4 regions of the Streptomyces sp. NPDC047079 genome follow, and region 4 is predicted to be linked to each of the others. Evidence: riboswitches for the same ligand, from Rfam matches in the RefSeq annotation. Region 4 holds a riboswitch; each other region holds the start of a gene.
The links. Region 4 has a riboswitch for S-adenosylmethionine ahead of thrC (threonine synthase). Riboswitches for the same ligand answer to the same signal wherever they lie in the genome.
Positions count from the first base shown of each region.

Region 1: another riboswitch for S-adenosylmethionine. It lies ahead of ABZ823_RS11660 (aminotransferase class V-fold PLP-dependent enzyme); the one in region 4 lies ahead of thrC (threonine synthase).
Region 2: another riboswitch for S-adenosylmethionine. It lies ahead of ABZ823_RS26495 (amino acid ABC transporter permease); the one in region 4 lies ahead of thrC (threonine synthase).
Region 3: another riboswitch for S-adenosylmethionine. It lies ahead of ABZ823_RS15660 (hypothetical protein); the one in region 4 lies ahead of thrC (threonine synthase).

Region 1 covers NZ_JBEYUZ010000006.1:165,005-172,471, forward strand. Annotated here, with positions in the region: gene ABZ823_RS11640 (c-type cytochrome) at 1-790, shown strand, start outside; gene ABZ823_RS11645 (Rieske 2Fe-2S domain-containing protein) at 787-1,845, shown strand; gene ABZ823_RS11650 (cytochrome bc complex cytochrome b subunit) at 1,842-3,479, shown strand; gene trpD (anthranilate phosphoribosyltransferase) at 3,614-4,678, shown strand; SAM riboswitch class IV at 4,837-4,953, shown strand; partial or broken gene ABZ823_RS11660 (aminotransferase class V-fold PLP-dependent enzyme) at 5,156-6,557, shown strand; gene ABZ823_RS11665 (Lrp/AsnC ligand binding domain-containing protein) at 6,620-6,901, opposite strand; gene ABZ823_RS11670 (rhomboid family intramembrane serine protease) at 6,898-7,467, opposite strand, start outside.
Region 2 covers NZ_JBEYUZ010000028.1:17,686-25,152, forward strand. Annotated here, with positions in the region: gene ABZ823_RS26460 (GNAT family N-acetyltransferase) at 1-49, shown strand, start outside; gene ABZ823_RS26465 (YoaK family protein) at 426-1,163, opposite strand; partial or broken gene ABZ823_RS26470 (amidohydrolase family protein) at 1,190-1,813, opposite strand; partial or broken gene ABZ823_RS26475 (FAD-binding oxidoreductase) at 1,847-2,558, shown strand; gene ABZ823_RS26480 (DUF6510 family protein) at 2,591-2,833, shown strand; gene ABZ823_RS26485 (TetR/AcrR family transcriptional regulator) at 2,891-3,457, opposite strand; gene ABZ823_RS26490 (glutathione S-transferase C-terminal domain-containing protein) at 3,875-4,759, shown strand; SAM riboswitch class IV at 4,847-4,956, shown strand; gene ABZ823_RS26495 (amino acid ABC transporter permease) at 5,290-6,270, shown strand; gene ABZ823_RS26500 (amino acid ABC transporter ATP-binding protein) at 6,267-7,052, shown strand; gene ABZ823_RS26505 (ABC transporter substrate-binding protein) at 7,157-7,467, shown strand, end outside.
Region 3 covers NZ_JBEYUZ010000010.1:10,820-18,286, reverse strand. Annotated here, with positions in the region: gene ABZ823_RS15675 (helix-turn-helix transcriptional regulator) at 1-497, opposite strand, end outside; gene ABZ823_RS15670 (hypothetical protein) at 623-832, opposite strand; gene ABZ823_RS15665 (DUF3293 domain-containing protein) at 853-1,407, opposite strand; SAM riboswitch class IV at 1,661-1,770, shown strand; gene ABZ823_RS15660 (hypothetical protein) at 1,826-2,857, shown strand; gene ABZ823_RS15655 (ATP-binding protein) at 2,993-3,466, shown strand; gene ABZ823_RS15650 (YceI family protein) at 3,921-4,835, shown strand; gene ABZ823_RS15645 (hypothetical protein) at 4,896-5,450, opposite strand; gene ABZ823_RS15640 (DUF262 domain-containing protein) at 5,476-7,143, opposite strand; gene ABZ823_RS15635 (hypothetical protein) at 7,142-7,399, shown strand.
Region 4 covers NZ_JBEYUZ010000012.1:56,540-64,006, forward strand. Annotated here, with positions in the region: gene otsB (trehalose-phosphatase) at 1-679, shown strand, start outside; gene ABZ823_RS17780 (trehalose-6-phosphate synthase) at 800-2,227, opposite strand; gene ABZ823_RS17785 (glucosyl-3-phosphoglycerate synthase) at 2,341-3,312, opposite strand; SAM riboswitch class I at 3,462-3,605, shown strand; gene thrC (threonine synthase) at 3,624-4,904, shown strand; gene ABZ823_RS17795 (MoaD/ThiS family protein) at 4,901-5,176, shown strand; gene ABZ823_RS17800 (cold-shock protein) at 5,628-5,831, shown strand; gene groL (chaperonin GroEL) at 6,238-7,467, shown strand, end outside.

The DNA of each region.
Region 1 (7,467 bases), on a different contig from region 4:
ACGCCATCCGCTGGCGGCTGTCGTCGTCCTACTCCTCGCGCTGGCGGCCACTGGGGGGCTGTACGCCGCGTTCGCGCCCGCGAGCAAGGCGCAGGCCGATGAAACCTCCCAGTCCCTCGCCATCGAGGAGGGCAAGAAGCTCTACCAGGTGGGCTGCGCCAGCTGCCACGGCACCGGCGGTCAGGGGACCTCCGACGGTCCGAGCCTGGTGGGCGTCGGCGCCGCGGCCGTGGACTTCCAGGTCGGCACCGGCCGTATGCCGGCCGCCACCTCCCAGGGCGCCCAGGTGCCGAAGAAGAGGAACATCTACACGCAGGCCCAGATCGACCAGCTCGCGGCGTACATCTCCTCGCTCGGCGCCGGCCCGGACGTGCCGACGAAGAACGACTACAGCCCCGAGGGCGCCGACATCGCCAAGGGCGGCGAGCTCTTCCGCACCAACTGCGCGCAGTGCCACAACTTCACCGGCAAGGGCGGCGCCCTGACGCACGGCAAGTTCGCGCCGAGCCTCGAGGGCGTCGAGCCCAAGCACATCTACGAGGCCATGCAGACGGGCCCGCAGAACATGCCGTCCTTCCCGGACACCACGCTGTCGCAGCAGAACAAGAAGGACATCATCGCCTACCTCAAGGCGGTCAACGGTGACCAGACCGAGAACCCCGGCGGTCTCGACCTGGGCGGTCTCGGCCCGGTCTCCGAGGGCCTCTTCGCCTGGATCTTCGGACTGGGCGCGCTGATCGCGGTCGCCGTCTGGGTCGCCGCTCGGACCGCAAAGGCCAAGAAGTCATGAGTAGCCAAGACATTCCCGAAGAGAACCTGCCCGCCGAGCAGGACACCGAGCACGGTGCCGTAGCCGTCGCGGACGAGGAGAACCCGTTCGCCGACCCGGGCCTGCCGCCGCACGAGCACCGGGTCCAGGACATCGACGAGCGGGCCGCCAAGCGCTCCGAGCGCACGGTCGCCATGCTGTTCACCGTGTCGATGCTGGCCACCCTCGGCTTCATCGCCTCGTACGTCACGATCCCGAACGACAGGTCGATCTACGTCTTCCCGATCGGGCACCTGAGCGCGATGAACTTCGCGCTCGGCCTGACGCTGGGCGTGGCGCTGTTCGCGATCGGCGCGGGCGCGGTCCACTGGGCCCGCACCCTGATGTCCGACGTCGAGGTCGCCGACGAGCGTCACCCGATCGAGGCCCCGCCGGAGGTCAAGGCGAAGGTCCTCGCCGACTTCCAGGAGGGTGCCAAGGAGTCGCAGCTCGGCCGCCGTACGCTGATCCGGAACACGATGTTCGGCGCGCTGGCCCTGGTGCCGCTCTCCGGCCTGTTCCTGCTGCGCGACCTCGGTCCGCTGCCCGGCACCAAGCTGCGCCACACGATGTGGCGCAAGGGCAGGCTCATCGTCAACATGAACACGAACCAGCCGATGCGCCCGTCGGACGTCGCGGTCGGTTCCCTCACCTTCGCCAAGCCCGAGGGCCTGGAGGAGACCAACGAGGACTTCCAGAAGGAGATCGCCAAGGCGGCCCTGATGCTCGTCCGGCTCCAGCCGGAGAACATCAAGGACAAGAAGGAACTCGAGTGGTCCCACGAGGGCATCGTGGCCTACTCGAAGATCTGCACCCACGTCGGTTGCCCGATCTCCCTGTACGAGCAGCAGACGCACCACGTCCTCTGCCCGTGCCACCAGTCCACCTTCGACCTCTCCGACGGTGCCCGGGTCATCTTCGGCCCGGCCGGTCACGCCCTGCCGCAGCTGCGCATCGGCGTCAACGCGGACGGCTACCTCGAGGCGCTCGGCGACTTCGAAGAGCCCGTCGGTCCTGCTTTCTGGGAGCGCGGATGAGCACTACACCGAGCAATGAGTCCGCTTCGCGCGGAGGGGCACCGGCCGGCGAGCGCCTCGCCGACTGGGCCGACGGCCGCCTGGGGATCTACTCCCTGGCCAAGTCGAACATGCGCAAGATCTTCCCCGACCACTGGTCGTTCATGTTGGGTGAGGTCTGCCTCTACAGCTTCATCGTCATCATCCTCACGGGTGTGTACCTGACGCTGTTCTTCCACCCCTCGATGAACGAGGTGGTGTACCACGGCAGTTACGTGCCGCTCCAGGGTCAGCTGATGAGCGAGGCGTTCAACTCGACGCTGCACATCAGCTTCGACGTCCGTGGCGGTCTGCTGATCCGGCAGATCCACCACTGGGCGGCGCTGATCTTCCTCGCCGGCATGTTCGTGCACATGATGCGCGTGTTCTTCACGGGCGCGTTCCGCAAGCCGCGTGAGATCAACTGGCTGTTCGGCTTCCTGCTGTTCGTCCTGGGCATGTTCACCGGCTTCACCGGTTACTCGCTCCCGGACGACCTGCTCTCCGGCACCGGTGTCCGCTTCATGGAGGGCGCGATCCTGTCCGTGCCGATCGTCGGCACGTACCTGTCGTTCTTCCTCTTCGGCGGCGAGTTCCCCGGCGGCGACTTCGTGGCCCGGTTCTACTCGATCCACATCCTGCTGCTGCCGGGCATCATGCTCGGCCTGGTGGTCGGCCACCTGATCCTGGTCTTCTACCACAAGCACACGCAGTTCGCGGGTCCCGGAAAGACGAACAACAACGTCGTCGGCATGCCGCTGCTGCCGGTCTACATGGCCAAGGCCGGAGGCTTCTTCTTCCTGGTCTTCGGTGTCATCGCGGCCGTCGCGGCGGTCGCCCAGATCAACCCGATCTGGGCCATGGGCCCCTACCGTCCGGACCAGGTGTCCACCGGCGCCCAGCCCGACTGGTACATGGGCTTCTCCGAGGGTCTCATCCGTACGATGCCGGGCTGGGAGATCAACCTGTGGGGCCACACGCTCGCCCTGGGCGTGCTCGTCCCGCTGATGATCTTCCCGCTGGTCCTGGTCGCGATCGCGGTCTACCCGTTCGTCGAGTCCTGGGTCACGGGCGACAAGCGCGAGCACCACATCCTGGACCGCCCGCGCAACGCGCCGACGCGTACGGCCTTCGGTGCCGCCTGGATCGCGTGGTACTTCGTGCTGTTGGTCGCCGGCGGCAACGACCTGTGGGCCACGCACTTCCACCTGTCGATCAACGCGATCACCTGGTTCGTCCGCATCGCCTTCTTCGTGGTGCCGGTGCTCGTGTTCATCGTCACCAAGCGGATCTGCCTCGGCCTTCAGCGCCGCGACCGCGACAAGGTGCTGCACGGCCGTGAGTCGGGCATCATCAAGCGGCTGCCGCACGGTGAGTTCATCGAGGTCCACGAGCCGCTCAGCCAGGAGCAGCTGCACACGCTCACGGCGCACGAGCAGTACAAGCCGGCCGAGATCGGCCCGACGGTCGACGAGAACGGCGTCGAGCGGAAGGTCAAGGGCCCGGAGAAGCTGCGTGCCAGGCTGAGCAACGCCTACTACGGGGAGAACAACCAGATCCCCAAGCCCACGGTCGAGGAGTACAAGGAGATCACGAGCGGCCACGGCCACCACTGATCGCTGCGCGCGCCACGCCACGGTCGAAGGGCCCCGTCCTCCTGGACGGGGTCCTTTGCCGTGTCCCGGGCTGGATAGGGTGGACCTGTTCGGAACGTGCGTCCCCGACCGGGACATCGACCCAGGAGCGGCTTATGAGCGCTGTGACCCCCGCTGGAGGCGACACCGCGGCGGGCCGTTCCTGGCCCCAGGTGCTGAACGGGCTGCTGGACGGCCGTGACCAGAGCGCGGACGACACGGCCTGGGCGATGGACCGCATCATGCGCGGCGAGGCGACGGACGCGCAGATCGCCGGGTTCGCGGTGGCGCTGCGCGCCAAGGGCGAGACGGTGGAGGAGATCACCGGACTGGTCCGGGCGATGTACGAGCACGCGAACGTCATCGAGGTGCCGGGGCCGACGGTCGACATCGTCGGGACGGGCGGTGACGGCGCGAGGACCGTGAACATCTCCACGATGTCGTCGATCGTGGTGGCCGGCACGGGAGCCAAGGTCGTCAAGCACGGCAACCGGGCCGCGTCCTCCGCGTCCGGGGCCTCGGACGTGCTGGAGAAGCTCGGCGTCAATCTGGAGCTGCCGGTGCGGCGGGTGGCCGAGGTCGCCGAGGAAGCCGGGATCACCTTCTGCTTCGCGGTGAAGTTCCACCCCGCCCTGCGGCATGTGGCCGCGGCGCGCGGCCAGCTCGGAATCCGTACGACGTTCAATGTCCTGGGCCCGCTGACCAACCCGGCGCGCGTGAAGGCGCAGGCGGTGGGCGTCGCGGACCCGCGGATGGCGCCGATCGTGGCGGGCGTCCTCGCCGAACGCGGCAACTCGTCCCTGGTCTTCCGGGGCGACGACGGACTGGACGAGCTGACGACGACCTCGACGTCGCGGGTGTGGGTGGTCCGTGACGGCAAGGTCACCGAGGAGGCCTTCGACCCCCGGGACGCCGGCATCGAGCTGGTGCCGGTGGAGGCGTTGCGCGGGGCTGACGCCTCCTACAACGCCGACGTGGCGCGGCGCCTGCTGAACGGGGAGACCGGGCCGGTGAGGGACGCGGTGCTGCTGAACTCCGCGGCGGCGCTGGTTGCCCTGGAGCCGACACAGGCCCCGCTGACCGAGCAGCTGCGCGCGGGGATGCAGAAGGCGGCGGAGTCGATCGACTCGGGGGCCGCGAGGCGGACGCTGGAACGCTGGGTGGCCGCGAGCAACCGGTAGTGCCCCATGGCGTTGGGGAGCCCGGCCCGGCCGGGCTCCCCAACGTTCCCGCCCCGTCCCCCCTTGCCCCCGCCCTACCGGCGCGGAGGGATGCCGTATGTCCCGGCATCCGGACAGAGGTTGCGGTCGGGTGATCACCTCACGTAGCGTCCTGCCCAGGTCATGAGCGACAGCCACTCGGCCCCGGCCGGCTGTCCGGCAACCCTCCGTCCGTGGCGGGGTGCCCCGGGTGAAGACCGGGCCGCAGGCAGCGAGGTCTGCGGCAAGCGCGGACCCCTCGCACGCTTGGGATGAGCGTGGGGCCAGGGGTCCTGGTCGTTCGAGGGAGCCTTCCGTGAGCAAGCGAATGCGCTAGGGCCGCAGAGCCCCGCCTCCGCATCCCCCTTTTCACCCTTTCCCGTGCCGTTGACGCAGCCGCGCGCCGCCCTGCGCGCCGTCCGGCGCGGTGATCACCTACGCCTTCACGGGAGTGCACCCATGTCCGTCTCCGCCCTTGCCGTCGACCAGTCCGTTTGTGCCCCGCTGCCCGTTCTGGGCCGGGATGTCAGCGTCCCGCTCGTCACCGGCGGCGAAGTCACCTACGCCGCGCTCGACTACGCGGCCAGCGCCCCCACGCTCCAGCGGGTCTGGGACGACGTGGCGGCGTACGCGCCGTACTACGGCAGCGTCCACCGGGGCGCCGGGTACCTGTCGCAGCTGTCCACGGACCTCTTCGAGAACGCGCGCCGGACCGTCGCCGCGTTCCTCGACTGCCGCGAGGAGGACCAGGTGGTCTTCACCCGGTCCACCACCGACTCGCTCAACCTCCTCGCAGCCACCCTGCCGGCCGGCTGCCAGGTCTTCGTCTTCGAGACCGAGCACCACGCCTCGCTGCTGCCCTGGCGGGACGCCCGCGTCACCTTCCTCGACGCCCCGCGCACCCCCCAGCAGGCCGTACGGACCCTGGAGCGCGCCCTCGCGGACCGTGAGCCCCACGGACCGGCCCTCGTCTGTGTCACCGGTGCCTCCAACGTCACCGGCGAGCTGTGGCCCGTACGCGAGCTTGCGGCGGCCGCCCACGCCCACGGCGCCCGTATCGTCCTGGACGCCGCCCAGCTGGCCCCGCACCACCCCGTGTCGGTGAGGGACCTCGACGTCGACTGGGTCGCCTTCTCCGGCCACAAGCTGTACGCCCCGTTCGGCTCCGGCGTGCTGGCGGGCCGCGCCGACTGGCTGCGCGAGGCCGAGCCGTACCTCGCCGGCGGCGGCGCCAGCCGCAAGGTCACGCGGCGCACGGACGGGGGAGTGGACGTGGAGTGGCACGAGACCGCGGCCCGGCACGAGGCCGGTTCACCCAACGTCATCGGCGCCTACGCCATCGCCTCCGCCTGCAAGGCCCTCACGGAAGCGGGCTTCGACACGCTCGTCGCCCGTGAGCAGTACCTCGTCCGCAAGGTCAGGGAAGGGCTCGCCCAGGTCCCGGAGGTCACGGTCCTCTCCCTGTTCGGTGACGACGCGCCCCGCGTCGGCGTCCTCTCGTTCGTCGTCGAGGGCTGGAACAGCTCCCATTTCGCCGCCGCGCTCTCCGCCGAGTACGGCATCGGTGTCCGTGACGGCCTCTTCTGCGCCCATCCGCTGGTGCGCACCCTGCTCGGCAGCGACCCTGGGACCCAGGGCGAGTGCGGGGCCCCCGAGGCCGCCCCCGGAGAGAAGTCCCTGAACGCCATCCGCGTCAGCTTCGGCGCGGGCACGCCCGACGAGCACGTGGAGCGTTTCGTCCGGGCGGTCGGGGAGATGGTCCGGGACGGCGCCCGGTGGCAGTACCGCACGCAGGACGGGCGGTGCGTCCCGGCGGTGTGACCGCGGGCCCTGTCGCCGTACCCCCTGGTCGTCGAGCTAGTTGTCGAGTCCGATCGCCTGGTCGTCGAGCTAGTTGTCGAGCCCGATCGCCTGGTCGTCGAGCTAGTTGTCGAGCCCGATCGCGAACGCCGCCTCCAGGTCGTGCTGGGAGTACGTGCGGAAGGCGACGTGCGTGTCCGTGCCGAGGACGCCCGGGATCTTGCTGATCCGGCCGGGGATGACGTCCGCAAGGTCGTCATGGGCCTTCACCCGGACCATGGCGATCAGGTCGTAGGTGCCGGTGACGGAGAAGACCTCGCTGACGGAGTCCAGCGCGGCGATCGACTCCGCGATCTCGGGGATCCGGTCCACGCTGGTCTTGATGAGCACGATCGCGGTGATCACGGCTGGTGTTCTCCCTCAGGGGCCTGGGCTGGTGGTTTCACCCTACTCGTACTGCCATAGCGCACCCACGCGTACAGGAAGCCCAGCGCGAAGCCCACGAGATGGGCCAGATAGGCCACGCCCGGGCCCTGGGAGGCGCGGCCCGCGGCGATCCACTGGAGCGTTGCCCAGAAGGGCAGCACCACCCAGGCGGGGAAGCGCAGCGGCAGGAAGAAGAGGAAAGGGAAGAGACTGGTCACCCTGGCTCCGGGGAACAGGAACAGGAACGCGCCGAGAACCGCGGAGATCGCCCCGGAGGCCCCGACCAGCGTCTGTGCGGAGTCGGCGTTGGCCGCCGCGTACCCGAGCAGCGCGAGAAAGCCGCAGCCCCCGTAGAACAGGGCGAACTCCAGATGGCCCATCCGCTCCTCGGTCATCGCCCCGAAGACATAGAGGAACAGCATGTTGCCGAGCAGATGCACCCAGCTGCCGTGCACGAACAGTGCCGTCGCGGGCGTGAGGGCGGCCCGTGGGGCCCCGCTGAACAGTTCCGTGGGGACCACCCCCCAGCGGGTGAAATAGGCCCG
Region 2 (7,467 bases), on a different contig from region 4:
CCCGGTGACGCCCGAAATCCTCACCTGGCTGGACACGGAACTCCGCTGACCGCCCCGCGGCCCGGCCGCCGGCCGGGCGGTCTGTCCACCCAGGCACTCTCTGTGTGCCCATAGTGCACAAAGCCGCGCAGAAGTCGTCCTGCCGCTCCCGCCGTGCTAATGGTGGGAGCGGTTTGCATTCGGCTGGTTCGTCGAACTGCCATTTTCGATGAATGGCCCCGCGGCCACGGGTCCAGGAATCCGCATCGTGTGACCGGCGGAACGGATTTCTCAGAGTCGTTTCCCACACAGACGAACGAGGTGTTGCTGTGGCGCAATGGGCGAGACGTGGTCGCCCGGGCTGAGACGGACATGAGGAAGTCCCCCTCGACGGGGGGGACTTCCGCATGCCACCCGTTGTACCGGCCGTGATGGCGGCCCTCGCCTCAGGACTGCGCCCGGATCCAGTCGGCGTCGCCGGACGAGAGGCGGTGCGTGGCCACCGAGGTGACCGCGAGCAGTGCCAGGGCGAGTCCCAACGTGAGCACGAGGTGGGTGTGCATCAGGAGCTGGGCTCCGACGAAGGCGCCGAGGAACATGGCCACCACTGACAGGATCCGGCGGCCCGGCCGGGGTGCGGCACCGCCCGCGGGAGCCGAGTCCGCGGCCAGCCCGGTCAGGGTCAGCGTGAGGACGGTCGTGGTGAGGTCCGGGACGCCGAGGCGCCGGGCGACCGCGTTCTGCAGGCCCATGGCGAGGCCGAGGAAGACGATCAGGGTGTACTGGACACCGGTGGTGACCTTGCCGTCGCTGATCGCGGCGGCGGCCACGGTGACGGCCACCAGGAGTGTCTGCACGGCCGTGGCCGTCTTCAGCAGGTTGCCCCGGTGCGCCGCGTACCGCGTGCCGAGCCGTCCGCCGGCGAGCGCGCCCACCAGGAACGACGCCAGCGAGACGACGGAGGCCGGTGCGGACAGGCCCGCGGCACCCGCCAGCGCGAAGCCGAGGAAGACCACGTTGCCCGTCATGTTGGCGACGAAGACGTGTCCGAGAGCGAGGTAGCTCACGGCGTCGACGAGGCCCGTCACCACGGTCAGGGTCAGCAGCAGGGGAGGCAACGGGCCGTGGCGGTCTCCCCGGGGCGGGACCAGCGTGTGGTAGGCGTCAGTCAGCAGCCCGCGCATGCCGGGTTCCTTCCGTTGTTGTCCGCCTCGGGCACGGTGAAGTAGTCGTCGGACAGGACCGCGAGGTCCCCGTAGCAGCCGGGACGCAGCACCCCCTTGACCTCTTCCTCGCCGGTCAGCGCGGCGCCCGCGCGGGTGAACATCGCCAGTGCGGTCTCCCGGTCGACGCGGGACGACGCCGGGTGCAGCACCAGATCGCCGACGGTGCGGCCGCTGACCAGCCAGTGCAGTGCGACCCAGGGGTTGTACGTGGAGACACGGGTGGCGTCCGTACCGGCGGCCACCGTCAGGCCGCGGTCCAGCATGGCCCGGACCGGCGGGGCGGCCGCGGCGGCACCGGGGCCGTATCGGCGTACGAACGCGTCGCCCTGGAAGGAGGGACGGTTCTGCACGGACATCGCGCCACCGAGGGCCACGACACGGTCGATGCTGTCCGTGGAGACCGTCTCCGCGTGGTCGAACAGCCAGCGGTTCCCGGCCGGGAAGAGCCCCTCCGCGGCGAGCTTCTCGAACACCGCGAGGTCACGCCGGATGGTCTCGTCGTAGGTGGCATGGAGGCGGAAACCCCAGCCGTTCTCCATGAGCAGACGAACCGCCTTCTCGAACTCCACCTCGTAATCGGAGGCGAGTTCCGGGCGCGGCTGCGCGAAGTAGCGTGAGCAGCGCAACTGGGGCGACTGACCATGGCCATCGCCTGGCGCAGGGCACGGCTCGTCGAGCGGCACGCCCAGACCGCCACCGCCCGCTCCCTCGTCTTCGACGTGCCCGGCTGGCCGGGCCATCTGCCGGGCCAGCACGTCGACGTACGACTTACCGCCGACGACGGCTACCAGGCCGTACGCAGCTACTCCCTGGCCGCACCGGCCGACGGGGACCGCATCGAGCTGGGCGTCCAGGCCGTGCCGGACGGGGAGGTCTCGCCCTACCTGGCCGACGGACTGCCGCTCGGGACGGACGTGGAGGTGCGGGGGCCGCTCGGCAACTGGTTCGTATGGCGGCCCGAACAGAGCGAACCCGTGCTGCTGGTCGCCGGGGGCTCCGGTGTGGTGCCGTTGGCCGCGATGGTCCGCGCCCATCGCGAGGCGCGGTCCGGCAGCCCGGTTCCACCTGCTGTACTCCGTACGCACCCCGGACGATGTCTGGTACCGCGACCACCTGGCCGACGGGCACGCCGACCTGGACGTCCGCATCGTGTACACCCGCAAGGCCCCGCCGGGCGCCACGCGGGCACCCGGCCGCGTGACCCCGGCCGACCTCGACGTCTCGACCGCCGGGCTCGGGCGGACCGGCCCCGTCTACGTCTGCGGGCCCACCGCCTTCGTCGAGACCGTCGGGAACCTGCTGGTCGACGGGGGACGGGACCCGGCCACCATCCGTACCGAACGCTTCGGCTGAACCGCCGTAACCCACCGCACCGGAGGCCCATCATGGCGGACGCGACCGCGCACCTCGACGGCAACTGCCTTGCCGGCCCGCTCTCGGAGATCCTCGCCGTGGAACCCACCACGGCCTGGTGGCGCCGTCCCGAGTGCGCGCGGTCGGGCCCGCTCGCCGAACTCCATGTCTACGGGCCGGAGCCGGGACTGACCGCATGCTGCCCCGGATGCACGTACATCGCGCTCAGACTGGTCCGGGACGGGGGATACGTCTGGCTGACGGTGGGCGGCTGAACGGGCGCTTTCCGATTCCGTACCGCCCAGGTGTAGTCCTGGCGCTCGTTGGAGCCGTCAGTAGTGGGTGATTCCTGCCGCCAGAGTCCGCGTCCAGGGGGCTTCCACCTCGTCGGCCCCCATGGACACGATCAGGTGACAGAGCATGCCCACGGCGAAGAAGTCCTGGATCTGCCTCTCGCTGCCGCCGGATGCGCCTCGGACGTACTCCACCAGCCGGGCGTACCCCTGCCGGACGGCCTCGCGCACCGCGGGTTCCGAGACGGCCGCGGCCTGCGCGTGGAGCTGGATCAGCATCAGGTCGTTGTCGCTGATCAGCTTGGCGTAGGCATCGCCCATGACCGACAGCACGACCTCGGGGGAGCTGCCCCGGGCCTCGGCGGCCGCCCGTTCCAGACTCGCCCGCACCTGTACGAAGCAGTGCTCGACCACGGCGACGAACAGAAGTTCCTTGTTGGGGAAGAGCCGGTAGACGTACGCCTGGGAGATGCCCGCCGCCTTGGCCACCTCGGCCGTGGTGGTGCCGAAGTAGCCCCGCGCGGCGAACGCCCCGATCGCGGTGCGCAGCACGGTATCGCGGCGCTCCTCGGCGGTGGACAACTGGCGGGGGCGATCCTTCGGCATGTGAGTAGCCAATCACTCACATCGGGCACTGTCAAGGCGCGGCGAACACGCACGGTCCTGCCGTCACCCGGAGACCGCAATCGTCCCGCGCGTGTGGCCCTCTCACTCCGCGGACCGCCCCTTGACGCGGACCGGAGCCCGATCGACACTCCAGTAGGGATTTCCTAGTGAACGGGTAGGGAAGCATGGGACGCCTGGAGCCGGTCAACGGCCGTGCGCACCGCACACGCCGGCGGTCCCTCCTTCTGACCTCCCGCCGTCACATCGATCTGCTGCGTGTCTGCAGCGCATCCGGTCCCCTGCGCTGAACCGGCGGTGCCGGGCCCGCGCCCCACCCCGTCGCCCGGCGGCCGGGGAGCCCCGCCCGCCCGTGGGCCGCCCCCTCGCACCTTCGCGCAACCAACCCCGGGGAGAGACATGTCCGCCCATGCCCTGACCGCGCTCCCGTCCGCCCAACCCGCCCCCGCCTTCCGCGGCAGGATCGGCCGTGACGCCCGCAGCGGCCACTACGCCGTACCGCGGCGCTACCGCCTCCACCTGTCCCTGTCCTGTCCGCGGTCCCTGCGGATCGCCATCACCCACAGCCTGCTCGGCCTCGACGAGGTCCTCCCCGTGACCCTGCTGCCCGCGGTGCCCGACGGGCCCAGGGGCGAGCACTCGGCACTGCGCCCCCTGTACGAGGCGAGCGCCCATCGCTACTCCGCGGCCGCCGTGGCGCCGGTGCTCAGCGACGACTGGTCGGGCCGGATCGTCAGCACCCATGCCTCCGACATCATGCGCGACCTGGCCCACCGCTTCGGCGCGGGCCGCCCCGCGCTCTACCCCCAGGGCGCCGACGCGGAGATCGAGGGTGTCCAGCGCCTGTGCGCCCAGGGCATCGAAGCGGCCGCCCAGCGCGCCGGACGCGCCGACGCCGACGAGGAGGAGCGGCACGCCGCGCTCACCTCGCTGCTGCGCACCCTGGGGTCACTCAACGGGCGGCTGGCCCGTCAGGGGTATCTGTTGCCTGAACAACTCAGCGCCGCCGATGTGCAGTTGTGGGTGAGCCTGGTGCAACTCGACACCGTGCACCGCTGGCACCTGGACGCGGCCGCGGTGCATCGCGTCGCCGACCACCCGCACCTGTGGTCCTACGCCCGCCGGCTGGCCGCCCACCCCGCCTTCGGACCACACCTGGACCTCGACGGCATCGCCCGCCGGCATCACGCGCACTGTCGCGGACTCGAGGCCGCGGGCGCTGCGGTGCAGATCCTGGACTGGGCGGCGCACCTTCCCGAGGGCACGGCGGCACGGCCCTGTTGACGGACGCGCGGCGCGCCGCGCCACGTATCACGTGACGGACGCCCGTTGACAGCGCTCGGGGCGCCTGCCTTAACTTACGGCCAGAAAGGTCATGAGCGTCGGCGACAAGCCCTGGCTGGCTGACCGGCAACCCTCGCACCGCGGTGGGGTGCCCCAGGTGACGACCCGACCGGATGACGTTTCGGTAAGCGCGTGGCCCCCGGGCCCGGAACAGTGACGGTGGCAGTGATGTACGCAGCTTCGAGGACAGCCGCTCCGCGGCCCCGGGGCTGCGTCCTGCTGTGCGCGAACCGTTCCGTCGACCTGCTCCGCGTCAACAGCGCACTGTGTACCACCCCGGGCTCTGCCCGCCGCCACGCCTGACGGCGTTCCGCATCCCCGACGCGCACCGCCGCCGCGGTCCGCCCACGTTTCCGTCCCGCCCTTGGTCCCGTGCGCCTCCCACGCCCCCTCACTCCCGGCGGTCCCCGCCGCCCGGTCGTGCGGCGGCGCGCGCCGCCCCGGGGCGTCCGACTCCGCTGGAGCCTGCCATGAGTGAATCCCCCGGCGCCGCCGTGTCCCTCGCCCCGTCGCCGCCCGACGAGACCGCCGCGGGGCCCCCGAGGGCCCAGCGGGTGCTGCCCCTGCGCCGGCCGGGCCGCTGGATCGCCACCGCCGTCGTGCTCGTACTGATGGCCCAGTTCGTCCATGGACTGGTGTCCAACCCCTTCTACCAGTGGGACCGTTTCACCTACTGGTTTCTGCGCCCCACCCTCCTCGACGGACTGCTCATCACCCTCGAAGTGACCGCGTTCAGCGCGGTGCTCGGGCTGCTCGGCGGAATCCTCCTCGCGCTGGCCCGGCTGTCACAAAGCCCCGTGCTGCGCGGGCTGAGCTGGATCTATGTATGGGCGCTGCGCTCCATACCGCTGATCGTGGTGCTGATCTTCCTCTACAACTTCGGCGCGCTGTACAGGACGCTGAGCATCGGCGTCCCCTTCGGCCCCGCCTTCTTCACCTTCGACGAGTCACGGCTCGCCACCGACATGGTCGTCGCCGTCGTCGGTCTGAGCCTGAACGAGGCGGCCTACGCCGCGGAGGTCGTCCGCGGCGGCATCCTCTCCGTCGACCAGGGCCAGCACGAGGCGGCCGCCGCACTCGGGCTGCCCAGGAGCTACCAGTTCAAGAGGATCGTCCTTCCGCAGGCCCTCAGATCCATCATCCCCCACTACGTCAACCAGCTGATCGGCCTGATCAAGGGCACCTCGCTGGTGTTCTACGTCTCGCTGCTGGACCTGTTCGGCTCCGCGCAGACCATGGGCAGCACCTACCCCGGCGACATCGTCCCCCTGCTGCTGGTCGTCACCGTCTGGTACCTGATCCTCACCAGCCTCGTGTCGGTCGTCCAGTTCTACGTCGAGCGGCACTACGCCCGCGGCGCCACCCGGTCCCTGCCGCCGACCCCCTTCCAGAAGCTCCGCAACGGTCTTCACGACCTGCGGGAACGCGCGCGCGAGGAGGCCGCCGTATGACCACCGGGACACCGGGCACCCGCCCCGCCGCCGTCGAGGTCCACGACGTGCACAAGTCGTTCGGCGCCCACCGGGTGCTGGACGGCATCGAGTTGACCGTACGGCCGGGCGAGGTGACCGTGATCCTCGGCCCGTCCGGCTCCGGCAAGTCGACCCTGCTGAGGGTGATCAACCACCTGGAGAAGCCCGAACGCGGCTACGTCAGCGTGAACGGCGAGCCCATCGGCGTGCGCCGGCACGGCGACCGCCTGAAGGAACTGAGCGAGCGGGCGATCCTGGCCCAGCGCGGCCGCATCGGATTCGTCTTCCAGAACTTCAACCTCTTCCCCCATCTGACCGTGCTGGACAATGTGGCCGCCGCCCCGGTGGCGACCGGCCGACTGACCAAGCCGGACGCCCAGGAGCTGGCCCGCGACCTGCTCGGGCGGGTCGGACTCGCCGACAAGGAGCGGGCCTATCCCCGGCAGTTGTCGGGGGGTCAGCAGCAGCGCGTGGCCATCGCCCGCGCGCTCGCCCTGCGCCCCGGAGTCATCCTCTTCGACGAACCCACCTCCGCCCTCGACCCCGAACTCGTCGGCGAGGTGCTCGCCGTCATCAAGGACCTGGCCCGCGGCGGCACCACCCTCGTCATCGTCACCCACGAGATCGGCTTCGCACGTGAGGTCGCCGACCGGGTGGTCTTCATGGACGGCGGCCGGATCGTCGAACAGGGACCGCCGGACCAGGTGCTCGACCGCCCACGGCACGAGCGGACGAGGGACTTCCTGAGCAAGGTGCTCTGACCACACCTCCCCTCACCGCCCCCCTGGAGCGAGAGGACCGCCCGGTCCGCGTTCCCCCCAGGCCTTTCGTGTCCCTCCCCACCGCTCACCGAACAAGGACAGCCATGCGCACCCTCACTCTCCGCACCCGCTTCCGCCGCGGCCTCACCGCGGGCACCGCCGTCGTCACCCTCGCAGCCGGGCTCGCCGCCTGCGGGGGCACCAGCGACGCCGCCACCACCACGGAGAACGCGGCCTCCGGCACGGTCGCCGTGGGGCAGCTCTCCAACGGCGCCGCCCGCCAGACCACCCTGAAGGTGTCCGAGGTGAAGTCGATCAGCGCCGAACTGCCCGCGGCCCTGCGCAGGAGAGGCACCCTTCAGATCGGCGTCGGCGCCCTGCCCTCCGGCCTCCCGCCGCTCGCGTACGTCGGCGG
Region 3 (7,467 bases), on a different contig from region 4:
CGTTCGTACAGCATCCGCTGGCGTTCCATCCGCCGCTCCATGAAGCTCTCAAGCTGGTCGTCCGGCGCCACCGGAACGGTCCCCTCGAACACCGCCCGCGCATACCCCTCCGACTGCAACAACCCCGGCACCAACCGGCACTCATACGTACACAGACTCACCGCCACACGCTCCAGCCGAGCCCACTGCCGGAACCAAGCCGCCAGCCCCGCCTCCCCCCGAGTCAGAAACCGCGCCGAGTTCCGCAGCGCCCCCGTGTTGCCCAGCGCCTCCTCCGCGCGCTCGACGAAAGACGCATCCGGCATCCGGCGCCCCAACTCCACTGACTCCACTGTGTGCTTGGAGAAGCGGACGATCTCGCCGAACTCCACCCGGCTCAGCCCCGCATGCTCGCGCAGCGCCTGCACGACCGCTCCGAACGTCCGCAGGCTGTCCGACGGGTCCGGTTCCCGTACGCACTCCGCTCCCGCCGCCGGTTCGACGTTGTCGGTCGTCATTCGAGGCCCACCTCCAGGTGCACACGTACCAAACCCCGCATCGACACCCCAGCGTGGCCAACTCGAATTCGTACTGTCCACCGAACGTGTCCGTACGCCGACTCACCGTACGGAGGCGGCCCGCGTCAGCCCGTGCCCTCCACATAGGGACAGGCCAAGTGGCGCAGCGGGGACGTCTTGTCCCACACGTGCCAACGCGCGCCGCACACCGGGTCGGTCTCGTAGGTCACCTCCGCCGGGAAGCCGTCGGCCTTGATCCGCTGGGCAGGCGGACCGGCCAGCTTCCTGCCGCAGCGGGGGCAGTGGTCCGGCGTGCGCATGGGATACATGCCCATGGGTTCATCTCCTGTGTATGTCAGCTCTCGCCGAGGTGCCGCTCCGACGATCCGTCCGAGCGGTCGCGCTCGGCGTCGCCGCTCGGGCGAAGCGATGCAAGCCGGCGGCTCTGGCACGCGGCCCATCCGCTCACAGCCGCAGCCTCGTTGTCGCATGCCAGCACGCGCCAGGCGTCGGGGGTCCAGGCGAAGATCGCGTCCTGGCCGAAACGCCGTCCGAGTTCCCGCGCGGCAGCGTCGCTGAGGCCGACGACGGCGACGCTCTCCTCGCGGTGCGTGCCGCACGCATCGCCTCCTTCGGCGGACCACCAGGTGAGAGCACGGCTGCGGATCTCGTTGACCAACAGGCCCTGAGCGCGGGCGTTGTCGTCGGCGGAAGCGGTACGCCCACGGGGATTCCAGGCCGTGATCACGTGGACGGTGCGGCTGCCGGCTGATTCCGGGAAAGAGCCTTCAGCTGTGCCCCAGGGACGCGGTTCGACTCGTACCGTCCGGCCCTGGAACCGGATGTGGGCGACCGCGGTCCGGTAGAGATCCCAGTTACGAGGCGTACCGGTTGCGTCGGTGGCGTGCACAAGGGCCTCCTGTGAAACGAAGGACCCCCTTACACGTCGTGCAGGGAGATCGGTGCTCGTCCCCACGGGTTCATGGGGGCGTGGTCCTGGCCGGTAGGCCACTCGCGCAGTGGGCGAGATGGTCGGCCGGCGGCTGTCCCGGCCATGCGCGACGCCCGGTTGGCCGAGCCGCAAGATGTCATGACTCCCGCCCCGGAGTAAAGGGTTGTGGGAGATGTTGCGGAAGATCGACGCGGGTGTTAGCTTCCCGCTCGGTCGTGTGTTCCAGCGCCAAGTCCCGGCTTGCTGGACGGCATCCCCGCCCTGGACGAGGTGCTCCGGGTGACGGCCGAGCCACGCGAAATGCGTGGGAAACCGCAGATCACCGGGGTGTGGCAACAGCGCTACCGGGGTCCTTCGACTCCGGGAGGCTACTGACATGCCCGTTCCCTCCGAGACATCGCCTGGCCGCGAAGGCCTTCCGCTCATCGACCTCGCTGCCGCGCGGGCACGGTTCCGCACGGCCGAGTCGAGCGGCCTCGGCCGGCCGGGGACCGACGAGCTCTTCGACGAATGGCTCGACAGCTTCTGCGATATCGCCTTCTACCGCAACGGGGACCAACCACTGCAGGCACGGGCAGTCGACATCCGCGACGAGGTGCCTGAGTGGCTGAGCAACAGCCGTATCGGAAAAGCACGGCTGGAGGCGGTCTGCCTCACCCCGGGCCGGCCCTCACCTTCTCCTTGCCAGGAACCTGTCCCGGTTTCCATGGCGGTTGAGGCTGCCGAGGACGCCACCCAGGCCGACGAGACAGCCACCGGCACGTGTTGCTGCGTGCCTGGTCTCTGCTGGTGCAGCGAGGCGGACAAGGAGCGCTACGCCAAGGTGGACAACCCTGAGGAGTGGGAGCACGGCGACGACGATTGCCTCCTGGAACTCGTGGACGCCTTCCCCGGAGGTATGGCGCAGGACCCGTCGTTCGACCTGAGCGGCGAGCTCCCACCGGACTTCGACAGACGCTCGCTCCGGGGACTCGCCCTTCTCGCCGAAGTCGCCCAGAGGACGCTGGACGCGGAAAGATGGGACACGGTCGGGCCCTGGCGTCTCTGGTGGTCCTCCTGCGTTTGTGATGCCGCAGCTTCCCCGAACGAAACCCCGGATGCGGATTCCTCCGGCAATGACGCGAATGGGGAATCAGGCGAGATCAGCTACTACGTGTCGGTCGAGAACGACGGTGACACCCACACCGTCGAGCTCGTCGGGACACGTTGGGGAGATGAGCATGTGATGTACCGCGGACCCGTGTCGGAGCCCAGCGGCATGTTCGAGGACGCCGGAAGTCTGGACGCGCTGCGGAGCGTACTGGAGCGGGTGACCGAGCAGGTGCGGGAGGCCGGTTACGAGATGGGTGGCGAGTGGACCGTCAACTGGTCCCGCTGCTACGTCCTTCTGGACCTGGAGCATTACTGACAGCCCCTTGGCGTTGCCGCATCGGCTCAGTGACGGCTGACCGTCGTACCGTCCAGGGGATGCGCCCGTACTCTCACGCAGCGTACGGGCCCTTCCCCTGGCGTGCGCCCCCGCGTGCCCCCCACGGTGGCCCTCATGAACGTGACCATTCCCCACGCATCCACCGCCGCCAGGACTTTCGCGCAACAGCTGTCCTCCACCCGTCGCGGCGCAAGGCTCGCCCGGTTGCTCACGGCTGCGGAGTTGCGGGCCTGGCAGGTATCACCGTCCGTGGTCGAGCGCGCGGAGCAGATCGTTGCGGAGCTGGCGGCCAACGCGGCGCTGCACGGCCGGGTTCAGGGCCGAGACTTCCGCCTGGCGCTCCGCCTCGACCGTACGGGCGGCCTGCTGCGGATCGCGGTCACCGATGCTCGGGGTGACCACATCCCGTCAGCCGTCACCGACTTCGGGACATGGCCCGACAGTGAGACAGGCCGTGGCCTTCTCCTAGTTACCGCCCTGGCCGACCGCTGGGACACGGAGCCGTACCCGCCGGGCGGCAAGACCGTCTGGGCGGAAATCGACATCTCTAGCGCCCAGGGTTCCCGGCAGATGGAGGGACTCGACTGACGCCGGAGCGGGCGTCGCGGACGCACGCGGCGTGCGGCCATGCGGCGCCTGCGGCTGGACCATGCCGGGCGCCCGAACCCGCCCACGCGTTCTGGCCCCGGCTCTGAGTCGTCCCAACGTGCGGGCAATGTGTGGGCCGCGTGATGGAGCGGCGAGCCCCGCGTACACCTCGGGGAATTTTGGGTGCCGTTCGCCACAGCAGCGGCGCAAAGCGCAAGGCCAAGGAGTCGCGATACGGCCCGCTGAATACGGCCATTGGGGTGGTCGGACGCGCTGGAGTGTGTTGCCGCACGTCGACATCAGCGAGGAACCGCTCCGCACCGCCTGTTCTATGATCGTTGAAAAGTTGATCTCATCGCGCCTGCAACCAGTTCAGGAAAGCTCTTGGCAACCGTGGACGTCGGCACGTCCGCGAGGTTCGCGGTGGTGACACGGCTCAAGAAAGGCGAAGAGCATGGCCCTCGGACTGCTCCGGCGTCGGCGTTCCCGCACCGCTTTCGGTGCCGCGCCGGGCCTCTCCGTACCCCTGCCGGCCGGCGCGGGCGCATACGCCTGCGAGGTCGTCGATCCCATGGGGCAGCCCCTGGGGGGTGCCGAGGTCACGGTGACGGCGCTGGACAGCCACCGCGTCGTCACGTGCGGCACCACCGACCCGTACGGCCTGTTCATGGTGACCCTGCCGCCGGGCTCCTACAGCGTGATGGCTGCGGCGGAGGGGCTCACACCCGCCCGCGAGCACGTCGACATGGTCGCCGGAGCCGTCCTCGCCCCCGCGCGCATCGCGCTGCTTCCCGCCCGCCAGCTGGAACTCCCACCGCCCGGCACCTGGTTGTTCGACCCGCCGCACACCGCGATCCGGTTCATCGCCAAGCACGTGGGCATGGCACACGTCCACGGCCGCTTCACCCGTTTCGACGGCGGCATCCGCATCGCACCGGACATGGCCGACTCCCAGGCCTCGGTACGTATCGACGCCTCCAGCATCACCACGGGCAACAAGACCCGTGACAACCACCTGCGTTCCGCGGACTTCCTCGACGTCGAGCGTCATCCGTACATCGACTTCACCAGCACCCGGTTCGTCTACCGCGGCGGCTCCAAGTGGACGCTGCACGGCACGCTCACCATGCATGGCATCAGCCGCTCCGTGGGCCTGGACACGACGTACCTCGGTACGGTGAACGGCGGCTACGAGCAGGAACTGCGCTGCGCGGCACTGGCTAAGGCGGAGTTGCACCGCGAGGACTTCACCCTCAACTGGCGTTCCATGCTGGCCCGGGGCATCGCGGTCGTCGGGCCGACCGTGCAGCTGGAGCTGGATGTCCAGGCGATGTACCGCACCCCCGAGACCCCCACGCCCCCGGAGTAGGCGAAACGCCGGCCCTCCGCGCTCCGCCGACCTGCGGAGGCCGGTGTCCGACGCTCCGGACTAACCCGACACAGGTTCCTTCCAGCGGTAGCCCTCGGCCGCCTCGTCGTAGGGGCGCAGCAACGGCTCCAACTCCGCACGCATCAGGCCGGCGTCAGCCACGGGCAGCGTCAGCGACGCGCGCCGCATGCGGACACTCCACGTGGCCGGGTCGGGGAACACCGACAGGCGCGGGACCAGGTCGCGCAGGACCAGCCCCTCACGGCAGCGGGCCAGGCCGGACACCTTTAGGCGGCAGACCTCCGGAAAGGTCCGCTCGCCGAAGACGACCGGCTCGTCCAGGGCCCGCACCGGACTGGCGATCGTGCCCCGGCCGACGACCCGCCCGAGGTCTCGCGTCGGATTCCGGAAGCAGCCGCGGGTGGTGTAGAGGAAGATCTCATCGCCTTCCTCCAGCGCCCGGGCCGCCTGCGCCCGCCCCGCGGGGAACGCCATCCGCTGCTCGGTCACCACCCAGCTCAGGGCGGCCCGGTCTCCGATGATCAGTAGGTGCGATGAAGCACCCTGGATTTCCGTCCTGAGGACCTTGCTGCGCCGATCCTTGTCGTCAGCCAAGTCAGCCTGCCTTCCTTCCCCGGCGCTACAGCCCCTCGTTCCCCGGATCGGGCTCGTCGTCCGGAACGGTCTGCCCGGACTCCGGTGTGACAAGGATCGGCTCCTGGACTGTGCGGCTGTTCACGTCCAGGAGGTCCACGAGGCGCTGTCGCATGCGCTCACGTCGTACGTCGTAGAACTCGACGAACCCTGTCACATCCTCGGGCAGGCCGGTCGCGTCGTACTCGCGCAACCAGCTTTGGCGCTCGGCCTCCGACCGGAAGTGTTTCTGCAACCAAGCGGCCGGCAGGGAGGCCTGTTTCGAATTGTTCTCGCCTCCTCTGAGCAGCTGCAGGTTGGCCGCCCTGTCAGCGCGGTCCTCGATGAGCGGAAGCGCGTCCTCGGGTACACCGGCCTTGCGCAGCTTGACCCGTGACCGCAGGACACTGCGCGGGAAGATGTGGTCTTCCTGGAAGTGGTCACGGGTGTCGACGCCCGGGTACAGCATCGCGAGCATGGGGAACAGCCGCTTGGACCCGTACCTGAGGTCAAGGAGGTCTTCGATTTCGGTCGGCTCGAAGCGGAGCGGCTTGCCCTGCCGCGCCATCTCCCGTTCTATGGCCTCGGTCGGCCAGCCCTGTCCGCCCTCCTTTTCGAGGGTCGCGCGGAGGCCGGTGAGCAGACGGTCAAGGCCACTGCCCCATACGCCGGACTTCATGAGCGAGCGCTGGAGCCATCGGCGGATCTCGGTGCGGTCATCCCTGAAGACGTCTGAGGTGCGGTAGTTGTCACTCAGGTTGCGGCGGTGGAGGTAGTAGGCCAGCGGAATCAGGACGCTGTTGGCCGTGAGAGTGACACCGGAGAACCCGAAGTCGGCCAGCAGTGCCACACCGAGGCGCAGAGCGCTTTCGATGTCGGACCAGTTTTTCTCCAGGCTGGTCATCGTCTCGCGGTCGAAGTTGTCGACCTTGAAACGGATGTCACCCTTGCCCAGCAGCACCAGCCCTGTCTTGAGGACGAGGTCCTTACTGAAGGCGAAGCCCTGGCCGACCCCATTGAGTTCGTCGACAAGGCGATGGATGGTCTCACGGGCGTCACGCTCGCCCCACTGCGCAGTGGCCACCGACAGCAGCAGGTCGGAATAGGAGAGGACCGCGCCACCCGCGTTGACCCGGATGAAGATGTTGAGGACCTTGTCCAGCTCCTGCGCTTCCTCAAGGAAGAAGTTGACCGTCGGAGTGACGTGTACGACTTCATGGAGCCGGGTCAGTACCTCGCCGGCAGTGACGTTGTCCGCCACACCGTGCTGCTGAAGAGCACGGATGACATCCCCGATGCCGCGCGCTTCCCGCATGTCCTGAACGCGATACCAGCGGGCGTCACCACTTTCGGTCCCGGCCGCAGCCTCCTCTGGGGTCAGGAACCGGAAGTCGTACTCGACTCCCAGGTCGTCGTCATGGCCGCTATGCAGGAGGTTCAGGTAGAGGGCCTTCTTCGGGTAGGCGAGCGGGTTGTTGGCCCACAGCCGCGGAAGCTTCGCGGTGAAAGATCCGCACAGGCCGATGTTCAGTGCCGTGAACCGCTGCTGGCCATCGAGGATCGCTGTGACGGCCCGGCTGCCGAGCGGACCCGTCGGCGCGCAGTGGGCGTTGTCACGCTCGTGGTAGCTCAGTCCAGGCCTGCGCGCACGTGCCGCAGCCGTACTGCTCCGCATGGCGCTCGACCAGGCCCTGGACACGTACTGGCTTCGTGTCACTCCGTCGATGACTCGGGTCGGCAAGCACCGGATGCTCTGCCTGGAGTGGTATGCGGGCCACGCCACAGCCCGCCGATGCCGCACCACCTGGTCGGCGCTCAGCGCGGCGTGCCACTACCGCACCTACGAACTGCCCCCGTCACCGGCGGAAATCCACACCCGGCTGCTGGAGGTCACCGATCTCCTGGCGGTCCTGTGCGCCCCGGGCAACTGAGTCCTCGACTTGTCGGCGCCTGCCATTACGCTGCAGGCAAGATCGGGTCGGCAGATGTGAGGGGGATC
Region 4 (7,467 bases):
GGTCCCCGCCCTCGCGGCGCTCGCCCCCAAGGTCGCCTCCGTCGCGGTCGTCACCGGCCGCCCGGCCGGCGTCGCCGTCCGCCACGGCGGCTTCGCGGGGGTGCCCGGCCTCGACCACCTCGTCGTCCTCGGCCATTACGGCGCCGAACGCTGGGAGGCCCGTACCGGCACCGTCAGCGCCCCCGCCCCGCACCCCGGCGTCGCCGCCGTCCGCGCGGAACTCCCCGGCTTCCTCGACGAGATCGGTGCCTGGCGGGGCACCTGGATCGAGGAGAAGGGGCGGGCCGTCGCCGTGCACACCCGCCGGGCCGATGATCCACAGGCCGCCTTCGAGGCCCTGCGCGAACCACTCGCCGACCTCGCCACCCGCCACGGCCTGATCGTCGAGCCCGGCCGCATGGTCCTGGAGCTGCGCCCGCCGGGCATGGACAAGGGAGTGGCCCTGCTGGACCACGTCCGCGAGATCGGCGCCGGAGTGGTCATGTACGCGGGCGACGACCTCGGCGACCTCCCCGCCTTCGCCGCCGTCGACAAACTCCGCTCCGACGGCGTGCCCGGCCTGCTGGTGTGCAGCGGCAGCGAGGAGGTCACGGAACTGGCCGACAGGGCGGACCTGGTGGTCGACGGCCCGGAAGGGGTCGTAGGGCTGTTGCGGGCCCTGGCGGGCGGGCTCGGGTGAAGCGCCCCTGACAGCGGACAGGGGCGCACCACGGACAGGGCGCTCGTGCCGTCGCGGCCCGCAGCTCGGCCGCGGCGGCCCCGGCGCCCTGGGACCGCCCGTATGCGGCAGAAGCGGCCCTCAGCCCTCCAGCGCGGCCAGCTGGTCCAGGAACCACCGGGCCGGAGGAAGCGCCGTGGCCTGGGCGGCGAGCCGCTTCGTGCGCTCCGCGCGCTCGCCCGGCCCCATCGACAGCGCCTCGTGCAGCGCCTGAGCCGTGCCCACGATGTCGTACGGGTTGACGGTCAGCGCGTCCTCGCCCAGTTCCTCGTACGCCCCCGCCTCCCGCGACAGCACCAGCGCGCAGCCCTCGTCGGAGACCACCGGGACCTCCTTGGCGACCAGGTTCATGCCGTCCCGGATGGGGTTCACGAGGGCCACGTCCGCCAGCCGGTACGCGGCGAGCGAGCGCGCGAAGTCGTCCTTGACGTGCAGCTCCACCGGAGTCCACCCGGCGGTGCCGAAACGGGAGTTGATCTCCGCCGCCACCCGCTGCACCTCCGCCGTGTAGTCGCGGTAGACGGCCAGGTCCTGGCGGGACGGGTACGCGAACGCCACGTGGACGACCCGTTCCCGCCACTCCGTATGCGACTCGAGCAGCTCCTCGTACGCCAGCAGCCCGCGCACGATGTTCTTCGACAGCTCCGTGCGGTCCACCCGCACGATCGACTTGCGGGGCCTGCCGTCGGGGGCCGTACCGATCTGTTCGCGCAGGGTCCGCATCCGCTCGGCCACGTCCGGCCGGTGCGCCCGCTCGCGCAGGAACTCGGCGTCCGCGCCCAGCCCGTGGACACCGATGCGGGTGCCCGAGGCGATGCCCGGACCGAGGACCGCGTGACAGCTCTCCGTGAACGCGTCCGCCCACCGCTGGGTGAGGAACGCCGCACGGTCCGCGCCCAGGATTCCGCCGAGCACCTGCGCGGCGATGTCGTCGGGCAGCAGGCGGAAGTACTCCGGCGGCGCCCACGGCGTGTGCGAGAAGTGGCCGATCCGCAGGTCGGGCCTCAGCTCGCGGAGCATCCGGGGCGTCAGGGTGAGGTGGTAGTCCTGCACCAGGACCGCCGCGCCCTCGGCCGCCTCCTCGGCCAGCGCCTCGGCGAACGCCCGGTTGTACGTCTCGTAGGCCGCCCACTGCCGCCGGAACTCCGCGTCGAAGACAGGCTCCAGCGGCGTCTGGTACAGCATGTGGTGCACGAACCACAGGACCGAGTTCGCGATGCCGTTGTACGCGTCGGCGTGCACCTGGGGGTCGATGTCGAGCATCCGTACGCGCTGACCGCCGGTGTCGGCCGGGTCCAGCGTGCCGCCCGTTTGCCGTACCGCCTCCCGGTCGCTGTCGTTCAGCGCCGAGCAGACCCACACCGCGTCCGCGTCGGGGCCGATCGCCGACAGGCCGGAGACCAGTCCGCCCCCGCCGCGCTTGGCGGTGAGCCGGCCGGTCTCGTCCAGCGCGTACGAGACCGGGCCGCGGTTGGACGCCACCAGAACGGAAGCCGCATTCGAAGCCATGCCACCAAACCTAGCCCGAGCCGAAAACGCTCAAACGTTCCCTTCAGCCGTATGCGAAGCAGCACAACGCGGTGGCGTCGCGGCGGCGGACCGTTTCCCTCCGCGGGGAAGGCTCAGGCCGCCCGCCGGTCGGCGTACTCCGCGATCTCCGCCATCGGCGGGCGCTCCTCCGTGTCCACCGTGTACGTCCGTGGCTCGAAGCCGCCCTCGATACGCTCGAACTGGGTGAGGGCGGGGCGGACCAGATGGCCACGGGCCAGCCGCAGCTGTGCGGTCCGGTAGATCGCCGCGGCCATGCGGCCCAGCGCCTGGCCGTCCTGGTGGCGGTGGATGCGCACGCCGACGTCGACCTGGGCCAGGGCGTCCAGGCCCACCAGGTGCAGGGCGTCGACCAGCATGCCCAGTTCCACGCCGTAGCCGACCGGGAACGGGAGCCGCTCCAGCAGGGAGCGGCGGGCGGCGTACTCGCCGCCGAGCGGCTGCACGAAACCGGCCAGTTGCGGCCAGTGCATATTGAGCAGCGGGCGCGCCATCAGCTCGGTGACGCGGCCGCCCTGGCCCGCCGCGGTCGTCCCGGAGGCGCGCTCACCGGCCAGGGCCAGGGGCCGGTCGTACATCGCCTTCACGAGGTCCACGCCCGGGTCGGTGAGCAGCGGGCCCACGATCCCGGAGACGAAGTCCGAGGAGAACTCCCTCAGATCCGCGTCGACGAAGCAGACGATGTCCCCGCGGGTGACCAGGAGGGAGCGCCACAGCACCTCGCCCTTGCCGGGCACGGCCGGGATGCGCGGCAGGACGGCGTCGCGGTGCACCACCGTCGCGCCGGCCGCCGCGGCGACCTCGGAGGTGCGGTCCGTGGAACCCGAGTCGACGACGACGATCTCGTCCACGAGCGGCACCTGCTGCATGAGGTCGTGGCGGATCACGGCGACGATCTCACCGACCGTCTCCTCCTCGTTGAGCGCGGGCAGCACGACACTGACCGACGAGCCCGAGGTGCGTTTGGCGGCCAGGATCTGGTGGAGCGGGCGATCGGTCACGGACCAGGAGCGGGTGCTCAGCCAGCGCTCGACTTCTTCCAGCACGGTCTGCGCTCCTCACATTCGGTGATCCATCTCGCGGTTCGGACGACTGTCTCAACTGTCCAGGCCTTCGGTTACAGTCTTGAACAACGCCGGTGACCATCGCATGTCGGAGGTCGCCGCCGCTTATCACCAGTGAAACAACCGCATACAGCTCATCCAGAGGGGCAGAGGGACACGGCCCGATGAAGCCCCGGCAACCCTCCAGCCGGTTCTCGTCTTCCACCGCGAGGCTCCCGGCTAGGGAAGGTGCCAAATCCGTCTCGCGGCGAGATGCGTCGTGAGGAAGATGAGGAGAGAGGGCCTCGCCTGACATGGCTGTGCAGACAGTTGGAAGCACCACCGACTCCGTGAGCCTCGGCCCGGCCGCGGCCCTGTCCTGCCGCGAGTGCGGTCACAGGGTGCCCCTCGGCCCGGTCTTCGCCTGCGAGGAGTGTTTCGGCCCGCTGGAGATCGAGTACGACTTCTCGGGCTACGACACCGAGGAGCTGCGGAAGCGGATCGAGGCCGGCCCCGCGAACATCTGGCGCTACGCGCCGCTCCTCCCGGTCCCGGCGGACGTCGCCGACAAGCCGAACCTCAACCCGGGCTGGACCAAGCTCGTCAAGGCCGACAACCTGGCGCGAGAGCTGGGCGTGACCGGCGGGTTGTATGTCAAGGACGACTCCGGCAACCCGACGCACTCCTTCAAGGACCGCGTGGTCGCCCAGGCGCTCGAGGCGGCGCGCGTCTTCGGCTTCACCACCCTCTCCTGCTCCTCCACCGGCAACCTTGCGGGCGCGGTGGGCGCCGCGGCGGCCCGGGCCGGCTTGCGCTCCTGCGTCTTCATCCCGCACGACCTGGAACAGGGCAAGATCGTCATGGCCGCGATCTACGGCGGCGACCTCGTCGGCATCGAGGGCAACTACGACGATGTGAACCGCTTCTGCTCGGAGCTGATCGGCGACCCGGCCGGCGAGGGATGGGGCTTCGTCAACGTCAACCTGCGTCCCTACTACGCGGAAGGGTCCAAGACCCTGGCGTACGAGATCGCCGAGCAGCTGGGCTGGCGGTTGCCGGACCAGATCGTGGTCCCGATCGCCTCCGGCTCACAGCTCACGAAGATCGACAAGGGGCTGCGGGAGCTGATCGGCCTCGGGCTGGTCGAGGACAAGCCGTACAAGATCTTCGGTGCGCAGGCCGAGGGGTGCTCGCCGGTGTCCACCGCGTTCAAGGCGGGCCACGACGTCGTACGGCCGCAGAAGCCGGACACGATCGCCAAGTCGCTGGCGATCGGCAACCCGGCGGACGGTCCGTACGTCCTCGACATCGCGCGCCGCACCGGCGGGGCCGTGGAGGACGTGACGGACGAGCAGATCGTGGACGCCATCAAGCTGCTCGCCCGCACCGAGGGCATCTTCGCGGAGACGGCGGGCGGTGTGACGGTGGGCGTGACGCGCAAGCTGATCGAGAGCGGTGTGCTCGATCCGACGAAGACGACCGTCGTCCTCAACACCGGGGACGGTCTCAAGACCCTGGACGCGGTGGCGGGCACCGGCCTCACCGCGACGATCCGTCCGACCCTGGACTCCTTCCGAGAGGCTGGCCTCGCATGAGCGTGACCGTTCGCATCCCCACCATCCTGCGCACCTACACCGGAGGCCGGGCCGAGGTCGCCGCCGAGGGCGCGACCCTCGCCGAGGTCATCGCCGACCTGGACAAGAACCACGCCGGCATCGCCGCCCGAGTCCTCGACGACCAGGGCAAGCTGCGTCGCTTCGTCAACGTGTACGTCGACGACGACGACGTCCGCTTCGAGCAGGGCCTCGACACGGTGACGCCGGACGGCGCGGGCGTCTCCATCATCCCGGCGGTCGCGGGCGGCTGACGGCCACTCACCCCCGTGTGACCGTTACCCACAGTAACGAGAACACTGAGAGTTCATCGAATTGCCCTCTCCGTGAGAGAAACGGAGGGGGCAATTCTGCATGGTTGAGCGAGGTACAGTTGGGGAAGCCGCTCCCGGTTTCCCGGTCGGACACCCCGGAGTCCCTGCCGCCTACCCGACAAGAAGTAGCCAAAGTAGGCAGGGTTTTTGCGCCATTCGTTCCATTTGCCGGGCCCGACTTGCCCTGAATTAGAGTGAATTCTCCGTACATTCCCGACCGGTCATGCCCGGATTTCTCGTCCGATTGACCTGTTGCAGACGGCAGTTGGGCAGATACATTCAGCCGCGGTCGACGCGTTCCGGCGCACGCCCCCAACCGTTGGGGGGTGAGGTCTGACCCGGATCCGCGAGGTGTGGATCTGTGCAAGGGCCAGTAATAGGGGAGTTAGGCATGGCTCAGGGCACCGTCAAGTGGTTCAACGCGGAGAAGGGGTACGGCTTCATCGCGGTCGACGGTGGTGCGGATGTATTCGTCCACTACAGCGCGATTCAGATGGACGGCTACCGCACCCTGGAAGAGGGCCAGCGGGTCGAGTTCGAGATCTCGCAGGGTCAGAAGGGGCCGCAGGCGGACATGGTCCGCCTGGCCGGCTGAGGTTGCGCGCCGACGACTGAACTGTTCGACGTGTCGAGGGGCTCGTATCCCGTTGGGGTACGAGCCCCTCGGTCTGTCCGCGGAGGGCGCACCTGGGGCGCGCCCCTGCCCCGCCCGTCACCCGACCGCCACTCCTGAGGCGGGCCCGCTCCGCGGGCGCACCTTGCGCCCGCCCGTCACCCGACCGCCACCCCTCAACGAGCCCGCTCCGCGGGCGCACCTTGCACTCTCGGGGGGCGAGTGCTAATCATTGGCGTTAGCACTCTGAAGGTGAGAGTGACAAAGAAGGACCGGGTCGGTGAGGCCACGGACCGGGTGGGGCAAGGAACCTCCGGCCGGGGCCGTCCGTCGCGGGCGCGGGCGCGGTCCGAAGTAATCACCCCCAGTCCTGGAGGGACCACTTCACATGGCCAAGATCATCGCGTTCGACGAGGAGGCGCGGCGCGGCCTCGAGCGCGGCATGAACCAGCTCGCGGACGCCGTCAAGGTGACCCTCGGCCCCAAGGGCCGCAACGTCGTCCTCGAGAAGAAGTGGGGCGCCCCCACGATCACCAACGACGGCGTCTCCATCGCCAAGGAGATCGAGCTCGAGGACCCGTACGAGAAGATCGGCGCCGAGCTGGTCAAGGAAGTCGCCAAGAAGACGGACGACGTCGCCGGTGACGGTACGACCACCGCTACCGTGCTCGCCCAGGCCCTGGTCAAGGAGGGCCTGCGCAACGTAGCCGCCGGTGCCAACCCGATGGCCCTCAAGCGTGGTATCGAGACGGCCGTCGAGGCCGTCTGCGCCGCCCTGCTGGAGCAGGCGAAGGACGTCGAGACCAAGGAGCAGATCGCCTCCACGGCCTCCATCTCCGCCGCCGACACCCAGATCGGCGAGCTGATCGCCGAGGCTATGGACAAGGTCGGCAAGGAAGGCGTCATCACCGTCGAGGAGTCGCAGACCTTCGGTCTCGAGCTGGAGCTCACCGAGGGCATGCGCTTCGACAAGGGCTACATCTCGGCGTACTTCGCCACCGACATGGAGCGTATGGAGGCCGTCCTCGACGACCCGTACATCCTGATCTACAACGGCAAGATCTCCTCGGTCAAGGACCTGCTCCCGCTCCTGGAGAAGGTCATGCAGTCGGGCAAGCCGCTGCTGATCATCGCCGAGGACGTCGAGGGCGAGGCCCTGTCGACCCTGGTCGTCAACAAGATCCGCGGCACCTTCAAGTCCGTCGCCGTCAAGGCCCCGGGCTTCGGTGACCGCCGCAAGGCCATGCTCGGCGACATCGCCATCCTCACGGGCGGCGAGGTCATCTCCGAGGAGGTCGGCCTCAAGCTGGAGAACGCGACCCTGGACCTCCTGGGCCGCGCCCGCAAGGTCGTCATCACCAAGGACGAGACCACCATCGTCGACGGCGCCGGCTCCCCGGAGCAGGTGCAGGGCCGCGTGAACCAGATCCGCGCCGAGATCGAGAACAGCGACTCCGACTACGACCGCGAGAAGCTGCAGGAGCGCCTGGCGAAGCTGGCCGGCGGCGTGGCCGTCATCAAGGCCGGTGCCGCCACCGAGGTCGAGCTCAAGGAGCGCAAGCACCGCATCGAGGACGCCGTCCGCAACGCGAAGGCGGCCGTCGAGGAGGGCATCGTC